4 regions of the Comamonas sp. A7-5 genome follow, and region 4 is predicted to be linked to each of the others. Evidence: predicted binding sites of a transcription regulator. Region 4 holds the regulator's gene; each other region holds the start of a gene.
The links. Region 4 encodes FNR, which switches genes on or off when oxygen is low (the NO sensors DNR and NnrR bind a similar motif). Its sites were predicted from a motif close to TTGATNNNNATCAA; they were not measured.

Region 1 (2,200 bases), on a different contig from region 4:
GGGTGCGCTCGGTGATCTGAGCGGCGGCTTCGCGCGAGCCGGCCCGCTCACCCGGCCCCGGTTCGGGGCCGGTTAGCCTGGCTCAGGCGGCGATGTCCAGCACCACGCGGCCTTCGATCTTGCCTTCGTGCATGCGGGCAAAGATGTCGTTGATGTTTTCCAGCTTGTCGGTGGATACGGTGGCCTTGACCTTGCCCTGAGCAGCAAAGTCCAGCGACTCCTGCAGGTCCAGGCGCGTGCCGACGATGGAGCCGCGCACCGTGATGCCCTTGAGCACCATGGAGAAAATCGGCAGCGGAAAATCGCCAGGTGGCAGGCCGTTGAGCGAAATCGTGCCGCCGCGACGCACCATGCCCAGAGCCTGCTCGAAAGCCTTGGGCGACACGGCCGTGACCAGCACGCCGTGGGCGCCCTCGATCTCTCTTTGCAGATAGGCCGCCGGGTCGGTGTTCATGGCGTTGACGGTGACGGTGGCGCCCAGCTGGCGCGCCAGCGCGAGCTTGCTGTCGTCGATGTCGACGGCAGCGACGTTGAAGCCCATGGCCTTGGCATATTGCACAGCCATATGACCCAGGCCGCCGATGCCGGAAATCACCACCCAGTCGCCGGGCTTGGCATCGGTGACTTTCAGGCCCTTGTACACCGTGACCCCGGCGCAGAGCACCGGAGCGACGTCGATAAAGCTCACGTTGGATGGCAGGTGGCCCACATAGTTGGGGTCGGCCAGTGCGTAATCGGCAAATCCGCCGTTGACCGAATAGCCGGTATTGGTCTGAGATTCGCACAAGGTTTCCCAGCCGCCTATGCAGTGGCGGCAGAAGCCGCAGGCGCTGTGCAGCCAGGGCACCCCCACGCGATCGCCTTCCTTGACATGCTTGACGTTCTTGCCCACCGCAGCCACATGGCCCACGCCCTCATGGCCGGGAATGAAGGGCGGATGAGGCTTGACAGGCCAGTCGCCTTCGGCCGCATGCAGATCGGTGTGGCAGACGCCGGAAGCAGCGATCTTGACCAGGATCTGATCGTCTGCCGGTCGGGGAACCGGCATCTCTTCGATCGTGAGCGGCTTCCCGAAGGAACGCACCACGGCGGCTTTCATGGTCTGGGGTAAGGACATCAGAGCACCTCCTTGAAGCAAGAGGGCAAGGCCGTGGCCTGTGGGCCGGACACTTGCCCGTCAAAGAACCATACCGGTATGGAATGGGTGTTGCAGCGGGCTTCGTGACCCGCTGCATGGCTCGGGCGGAGCGAACCGCCGCAGCCATCTCGTACTGTGCAATGGCTGCAGCATACCTTCTTTGACTTAACTCAAGCCGCGCCCATCCCTGCCTTCTGGGCCTCGGCGCGCGGACGGCTAGGCGCCGCCTTCCAGATAGGCGGCAATCGCCTGCTCGCGCGCCTTGCTCACTGCGTCGCCGATGGCTTTGCCCTTGAGGCCGCGCTGCGCTGCGGCCTGGGCGACCGGGCCGGTTTCCACGGCAAGCGCCGCTTTCAGGGCATTGCCCAGGCGCTGGCGCTGCGGATAGGCCGCATCTTCAAAGCCCAGACGTCCGCGCGCGTCGCATTCGCAGGCCTGCAGGGCTTCCTCGAAGCGCTGGGGCTTGCGTATGGCATCGCAGCGCTCGAGCAGGCGCAGCAGGGCGGCGGCATTGAGTTCGTGGCTGCGGTGGATGTTGCCATGCTCGCGCGCCACGACCTCGGCCAGCTCCTTGCAGTCGTTGGGCACGCGCCAGCGCTCGCAGACCTGCAGCAGCAGGCGGGCGCTGCGCTGCTCATGGCCGATATGGCGGGGCAGCACATCGGCCGGAGTGGTGCCCTTGCCGAAGTCATGGCACAGGCAGGCAAAGCGCACGGACAGCGGTGCCTGCAAGCGGGCCGACATGTCCAGCACCATCATGGCATGCACGCCGCAATCGATCTCGGGGTGGTATTCGGCGCGCTGGGGCACGCCCCAGAGCTTGTCGAGTTCGGGCAGCAGCCGGACCAGCGCTCCGCATTCGCGCAGGATCTCGAACATGCGCGAGGGCCGGGCCTCCATCAGGCCGCGGCTGATTTCCTGCCACACGCGCTCGGGCACCAGGGCATCGACCTCTCCGGCCGCCACCATCTCGCGCATGAGTTCCATGGTCTCGGGCGCGACGGAAAAATCGGTGAAGCGCGCCGCAAAGCGGGCCAGACGCAGAATGCGTACCGGGTCTTC
Region 2 (2,200 bases), on a different contig from region 4:
CCCCTCACCGGCATGGCCGGTATCTGGATCGGCAAGCGCGGCCTGGACATCAACCCCAAGGCTGACGGCCCCGAAAAGCAGGCCTTTATCGAGCACATGGAGTGCCAGCCCATCGATGCGCAAACCAACGGGCCACAGCTCTTCTATGGCCTGCGCTACCACACACGCATCGTCAAGCCCGACGATGTGGAAACCTTTCACGACCAGGTCGGTTACTGGCTGTGGGAGCCTGCCACCGGCAACATCATCCAGACCCTGACCATCCCGCGCGGACAGACCGCCATGGCCACGGGCAAGACCACGGCTGACGCCACCAGCTTCACCCTCAGGGCCGAGCGCGGCTCCACCGTCAACGGCATCTCCAGCAACCCGTTTCTGGAGCACGCCTTCAGAACCGACGCCTATACCATCACCATCACCAAGCACTCGGACGGCACCTGGTCGTACGAGCAGGAAACCACGCTGACCATCCCCGGCCAGAGCGAGCCTTTTGCCCATACCGACCGCAACACCTTGCACAAGATTGGCGAGCCCACGCCCAACCCAACGGCAAGGGCCGCAGTTGAAATCTGATTAGCACTCTCAAAGGACTCCACGCCCCGGCCGAATTCACTGGATCCGCAGGGCGCACACTCCCCGATTACCGCATCGTCCGTGATGGCCTTACGCTGCTGGTCATGGCCCTTACAGGCAAGAAGGCGCTTGCCTTCAAACTGGCTTATATAGATGCCGTTCAGCGCATGGAGGTCATTCACAGCAGGCTGCCGGCATTCGGCGCATGGAGCTGACCTTCAATCTAGTCGCGAAGGCTGAGGCGCAAGTGCACCGCACTGCGTTCATGACCTTGATACAGGGCGATGCCGATAGATGAGCGCACAGCAGCCACCTGCCGAACCTGAATTACGGTCGCGCACCCTGCGCCATATACAGCCGATTGTGACCGAGCTGAGGCAGGCCTCCTTCGACAGCCTGCCATGGCGCATTGCCGACGGCGAGACCATCGGCTCGACCGATGCCCAACTGGCCAAACTGGCAACAGCCTACTCCCAGCACCGCGAGAGCCAGTCCAGCCTGCCGACCGGCAACAGCCGCAGAGCAGGCTGCGCAAGACCTTCGGAAAATCTACTTTTGATAGCTTTCAACGCTTTATGGATAAGGGCTTGAGGCGGTTTTTACTTGCAACCTCATGAATTTGATTTCCATCAAGAAACCGTCTGAATACTCATTTCAAGGTGTTGCATTAGCAGCCCTGGAGTGTGAGTATGAGTTCGGTGATCGATCGAATTGATTTGGCAACAAGACGCGCACCTATGCGCAAGGAGGCTGGATATGTTCAAGCACATTTTGATTCCTACGGACGGCTCTAAGCTCTCTGAGGCCGCGCTGCGCGCGGGCATACAACTGGCCAAGGAACAAGGCGCACAGGTGACGGCGCTGTATGTGATGCCGGATTACGCAGCCATGATTTACGGAGCCGAGGCGCTGATCGCCTACAACTCTGCAGAGTTCGACAAGAGCGCCCAGAAGGAAGCAGATCAGGTGTTGCAAGCTGCCCTGGACATTGCCAAGACCGAGGGCGTGGCCTGCCAGACGGTGCGGGTCACGAATATCTCCATCAATCAGGCCATCATCAAGCAGGCGCAGGAGGGTAACTGCGATCTGATCTGCATGGCATCACACGGCCGCAAGGGCATTGCCGGCATTTTGCTGGGCAGCGAGACCCAGCGCGTACTGGTCAACAGCAGCATTCCGGTTCTGGTGCACCGCCCGGTTTAAGCATGCTCGACTGCAGCGCAGCCACTTCCCGGCCGCTCTCATAATGCAAGCAACGCCCCATCGCCCTCGTGCGGTGGGGCGCTTTTTCATGGCCGATCGTCGTGTAGCATCGGTGCATCAAATTGTGAGCCTTTGGTTCCATTTGTCACGCCGGCAGCGGCGTCTCTTGTTCATTTTGAAAAAAGGGAAAAGCAGATGAGTCACGCAATCGCAACCGATGCCGGCCTGGCGTGGCAGACCGGCCCGATTCGCCCGAGAACCTGCACCTGCGGCAGCGTGGTGTGCCAGTTGCTGCATGAGCGGGTGATGAGCGATATGTCGCGCCGCATGTTTGTGGGCGGGGTGACGGCCATGATGGCGCCATTTGTGACCCTGCATGCTGCCGAGACAGGCGCGGGCGGGGCGGCCAGGCCGGCCGACCGCC
Region 3 (2,200 bases), 130 kb from region 4:
TGATGCTGCTAGACGATATTGCAAGCATGCTCGACGATGTGGCCTTGATGACCAAGACCGCTGCGGGCAAGAGCACAGCAATCCTGGATGATGTGGCCACACAGACCAAGGTGGCGGTGCAGAAGACGGCCGGCGTGCTGGGCGATGATCTGGCTCTCAATGCCGAGCAGGTCACGGGAGTGAAGGCCAATCGGGAGTTGCCAGTGGTCTGGGCGGTGGCCAAAGGTTCGTTGATGAACAAGGCCATCCTGGTGCCCGCAGCGCTATTGATCAGCGCCTTTGTGCCCTGGTTGATCACGCCTTTGCTGATGGTGGGGGGCGCTTTTCTGTGCTTCGAAGGCGTGGAAAAGATCCTTGAGCTGTTTCACAAGCACAAAAAGCATGATGCGCATGATGCCGTGGTGGATGCCGAGGAGGCTACCCATAAAGGTGTTGCGCCTTCATCGGTGCGTGCCGCGCGTGAAAAGCAGATGGACCCGATGGAGTACGAAAAGCAGAAGGTCAAGGGGGCCGTGCGCACGGACTTTATCTTGTCGGCCGAAATCATGGCGATTGCGCTGGGTACGGTGTCCGCCAAACCCATCTGGGAGCAGGCCTCGGTGCTGATCGCAGTAGCTCTGGCCATCACCGTGTTCGTCTATGGACTGGTGGCCGGGATCGTGCGCATGGATGATGTGGGCGGCTGGCTGATGGCCAAGAGCAGCAGCGCTGCCAAGGCCATGGGCCGTGGTCTGATTGCTTTTACCCCGTGGCTGATGCGCGGGCTGTCCATCGTGGGCACGGCTGCCATGTTCATGGTGGGCGGTAGCTTGCTGGTGCACGGCATAGAGCCTGTCGAACATTGGATAGAGCAGGTGATTGTGCCCACGGGCGGTATTGTTGCAGCGCTGGGACCGGTGTTGGTACATGTGCTGGTTGGGGCCGTCATTGGCGGTGCGGTTGTGGTGTGCATGGAGTTGTGGCACAAGCTGCGACCAGCCAGGGTGGCTCATCCGAATTGACGACTACCATCACTGCTGAAGCAAATTTTTGCGCTTCATCAGTGTCCTGGGCGGACGTGGCCGATGGGCAACGTCCGCTTTTTTCTTTGCGGTGTTGGTGTGCGGGTTGACCTGGGACAAACCCGTGTGGCAGTGGCTTTGCTTCAATGGATGCCAAGGGATGCAAAGCATTGCACTCACCCAATTCTTCAAGGAAAGAACCCATGAAAAAGACTCTGATCGCGATTGCTGCTGTTGCCAGCGCCCTGACGGCCGGTACCGCTTTTGCCCAATCTTCGTTTGACGGCTCCAGCCCTTGGCAGGTTCGCGTGCGCGCTCTGCATCTGGACAGCGACAACGGTGGCGCTGCCGGAGACGCAGGCGTGAGCATCAACAACAAGTGGATGCCTGAGCTGGACGTGTCCTACTTCTTCACGCCCAACATTGCGGCAGAGCTGGTGCTGACCTATCCCCAAAAGCATGATGTGCGCCTGAATGGCGGCAAGATCGGTTCGCTCAAGCATCTGCCCCCCACCTTGCTGGCGCAGTACCACTTCACCAACTTCGGGGCCTTCAAGCCTTATGTGGGGGCAGGCGTGAACTACACACGCTTCTCGAACGTGGACATCCTGGATGGTGCCGTGACCGTGAAGAAGAACAGCTTTGGCGGCGCGCTGCAGGTCGGCTTCGACTATGCGCTGGACAAGAACTGGTCGCTGAACTTCGACATCAAGAAGGTGTATCTGGGTACCAAGGTCACAGGTGCAGGCGTGTTTGAAAACACCAAGTTCAAGGTTGACCCATGGCTGGTGGGTGTGGGCGTGGGCTATCGCTTCTGATAGCTTCACGGCAAAGAGTGTTCTTGTCTGCGGCCTTCTTCCCGCAGGCGAGGCACGCACCGCAGGCTCTGCGGTGCATCGGAGTCAGCAGGTCGGCATGGCCTGATGACTTCGGAGGCTAGGGTGTATGTTTAGATCGGTATTCCGCCAGCGCGGGGTACCGATTTTTTTTGCTGAATTCTTTGGCCAATATTGACTTTGTCAGCATTGCTGCATGCGCATGCAGTAAAAGGATCGCTGGCTTCAGTCCTACTTCTGCCGATTGCCGGCCGCGCTAGGCTGAGGGCCTAAGAACGTGTTTACGATCTCCTTGCACTCCAACGCGGTAAGCACGTTCTAAAGCAGGCTTGGCAGTGATGGCGCGGGCAATGGCTGCATCGC
Region 4 (2,200 bases):
GGCACCGCCAATCGGCAACAATTTATGCCACCCTGCCATGCGTGCCTGGGTGGTCAGAATTTTGGAAAGAGGTTTCATCATGTCGGCAGCACAAGCCAAGGTCTCGCAAACGGCCAAGATCATCCACCCCGAGGACGGCAAGCCCTGGTGGAAGTTTGCCCATGTCTGGCTCATCATCGCCGGCCCGGTGATCGTGGTGATTGCCGGCTTTGTCACCGCATACATCGCACTGAGCAGGCCCGATCCCGTGATTGACCCCGACTACTACCGCCATGGCATGGAAATCAACCAGCGCCTGAGCGAAAGTGAAAAAAGCCTGGCCCCAGCAGTCACCGGCCGCAATCATGCGGCCACGCCAGCCAAGGATCATCCGCTGGATCGCTGAGCGCTCCGGCGCTTGCTTCGCCAAGGTCGCTTTTGCGGCCTTTTTTGTTGCCGATATCAAAATCAGAGCGTGTTGCGCATGCACCGTCTAACGTTGATGTAGAAGTAAATGGTTTTTTGATATTCGGATTGAGAAGGGTGCTACTGAAAAGAGAGTAATTCAGGGTTTCCCGCCACGGTGCATGCCCGCAGTCCTGCATGAACGGTCACCACTGTTGTGCAAAATATGATCAAGCCCACAGCCCAAGGAGAATCAGGATGGATGCTCGACGCTGGATGTGGATTGTCTGGCCGGCCTTTCTGGCGGCGGCAATCATGGAGATGGTGGTTTTTGCCTTTGTGGACCCGCTGGATGTGCACTGGCTGGGCTCCCCACTGGACTGGTCGCGCCAGGCCATCTATACGGTCGCTTTTTTTGCCTTCTGGGTCGTGACGCTGATTGGAGGTGCGATGACGGTGATGCTGGGGCGCTCCGTCAGCGATCTCAATGGCGGCATCGTTTCCGAGCCTCTGCCCGATTAATTCGCACAGATAAAAAAGCCCGCTGTCCGCGGGCTTTGTCTTGAGAGTGTCTGTCGAATCGGTTCAGCTCTGGCATTGCTGGCTGTTGACGATGCGTTTGAGCGCCTCGGTATCCAGGATGCGCAGGTGGCGCTGCTTGACTTCCACGATGCCTTCCTCTGCAAATTTGGAGAAGGTGCGGCTCACGGTCTCGAGCTTGAGGCCCAGGTAACTGCCGATTTCTTCGCGCGTCATGCGCAGCACCAGTTCCGACTTGGAAAAGCCGCGTGCCGACAGGCGCTGGACCAGGTTCAACACAAAGGCCGCCAGGCGCTCTTCGGCACGCATGCTGCCCAGCAGCAGCATCACGCCATGCTCACGCACGATTTCGCGGCTCATGACCTTGTGCACATGGTTTTGCAGGGCCGTGACCTCGCGCGAGAGCTGCTCCAGTTTGTCAAACGGCATGACACAGACCTCGGCATCTTCCAGGGCCACGGCATCACAAGTGTGGTGGTCGTTGACGATGCCGTCCAGACCAATGATTTCGCCAGCCATCTGAAAGCCTGTGACCTGATCGCGTCCGTCTTCGGTGGCCACGCTGGTCTTGAAGAAGCCGGTTCGAATGGCATACAGAGAGGTGAACTCTTCGCCATTGCGAAACAGCAGCCCGCCGCGCTTGACCTTGCGGCGCGTGGCCACAATCTCGTCAATGCGCTCCATTTGTTCATCGTCCAGGCCCATGGGCATGCACAGTTCACGCAGATTGCAGTTGGAGCAGGATGCTTTGATGGTCTGAAGATTCATGGGCTTTTTGCAACGGCGCAGACAGACACAGAGTGGAGAGTCGCGCTGGTCATTGACCTCGTGGTTGAAGATGAGATGGATCAAATTGTCGCAGCACTTGCCTTGAGGTCTCTTGATTTTCATCAAGGACAGGGTGATTGCCTTGGGGCACATTGCCTGTATTCGTTCAAAAACATGCGCTTTTGCCTATTTTGGGCATGATTTTCAGGATCTGATTTCCATTGAAATCTGCTCTATACAGAGTGTGGGCGCACCCTAACTCCCAGTTATGACCGCAGTCACGCCTGAGTTGCTGAGCCGCTTTGATATCCCCGGCCCACGCTACACATCGTTCCCAACAGCCGACCGTTTTGTTGAGGCTTTTGGTGCAGACGACTACATACTGGCACTCAAGCAGCGCAAGACGCATTCTGGCTCGCGTGCTTTGCCCCTGTCCGTTTATGTGCATGTGCCGTTCTGTGAGTCGCTTTGCTATTACTGCGCCTGCAACAAGATCGTGACCAAGCAT

Region 1: adhP (alcohol dehydrogenase AdhP) is a predicted target of FNR. The motif match lies at 1,299-1,312, and genes of this name have one in related genera.
Region 2: AAIL67_RS09495 (universal stress protein) is a predicted target of FNR. The motif match lies at 1,193-1,206, and genes of this name have one in related genera.
Region 3: AAIL67_RS02545 (OmpW family outer membrane protein) is a predicted target of FNR. The motif match lies at 1,108-1,121, and genes of this name have one in related genera.

What each region holds. Positions count from the first base shown of each region.
Region 1 is NZ_JBCPWO010000005.1:141,994-144,193, reverse strand. It holds gene trxC (thioredoxin TrxC) at 1-20, shown strand, start outside; gene adhP (alcohol dehydrogenase AdhP) at 83-1,117, opposite strand; gene AAIL67_RS10980 (multifunctional CCA addition/repair protein) at 1,355-2,200, opposite strand, start outside.
Region 2 is NZ_JBCPWO010000004.1:307,142-309,341, forward strand. It holds gene AAIL67_RS09485 (heme-binding beta-barrel domain-containing protein) at 1-573, shown strand, start outside; gene AAIL67_RS09490 (hypothetical protein) at 868-1,164, shown strand; gene AAIL67_RS09495 (universal stress protein) at 1,330-1,776, shown strand; gene AAIL67_RS09500 (amidohydrolase family protein) at 1,972-2,200, shown strand, end outside.
Region 3 is NZ_JBCPWO010000001.1:565,724-567,923, reverse strand. It holds gene AAIL67_RS02550 (DUF808 domain-containing protein) at 1-1,001, shown strand, start outside; gene AAIL67_RS02545 (OmpW family outer membrane protein) at 1,205-1,819, shown strand.
Region 4 is NZ_JBCPWO010000001.1:435,495-437,694, reverse strand. It holds gene AAIL67_RS01975 (FixH family protein) at 80-385, shown strand; gene AAIL67_RS01970 (hypothetical protein) at 643-906, shown strand; gene fnr (fumarate/nitrate reduction transcriptional regulator Fnr) at 970-1,692, opposite strand; gene hemN (oxygen-independent coproporphyrinogen III oxidase) at 1,961-2,200, shown strand, end outside.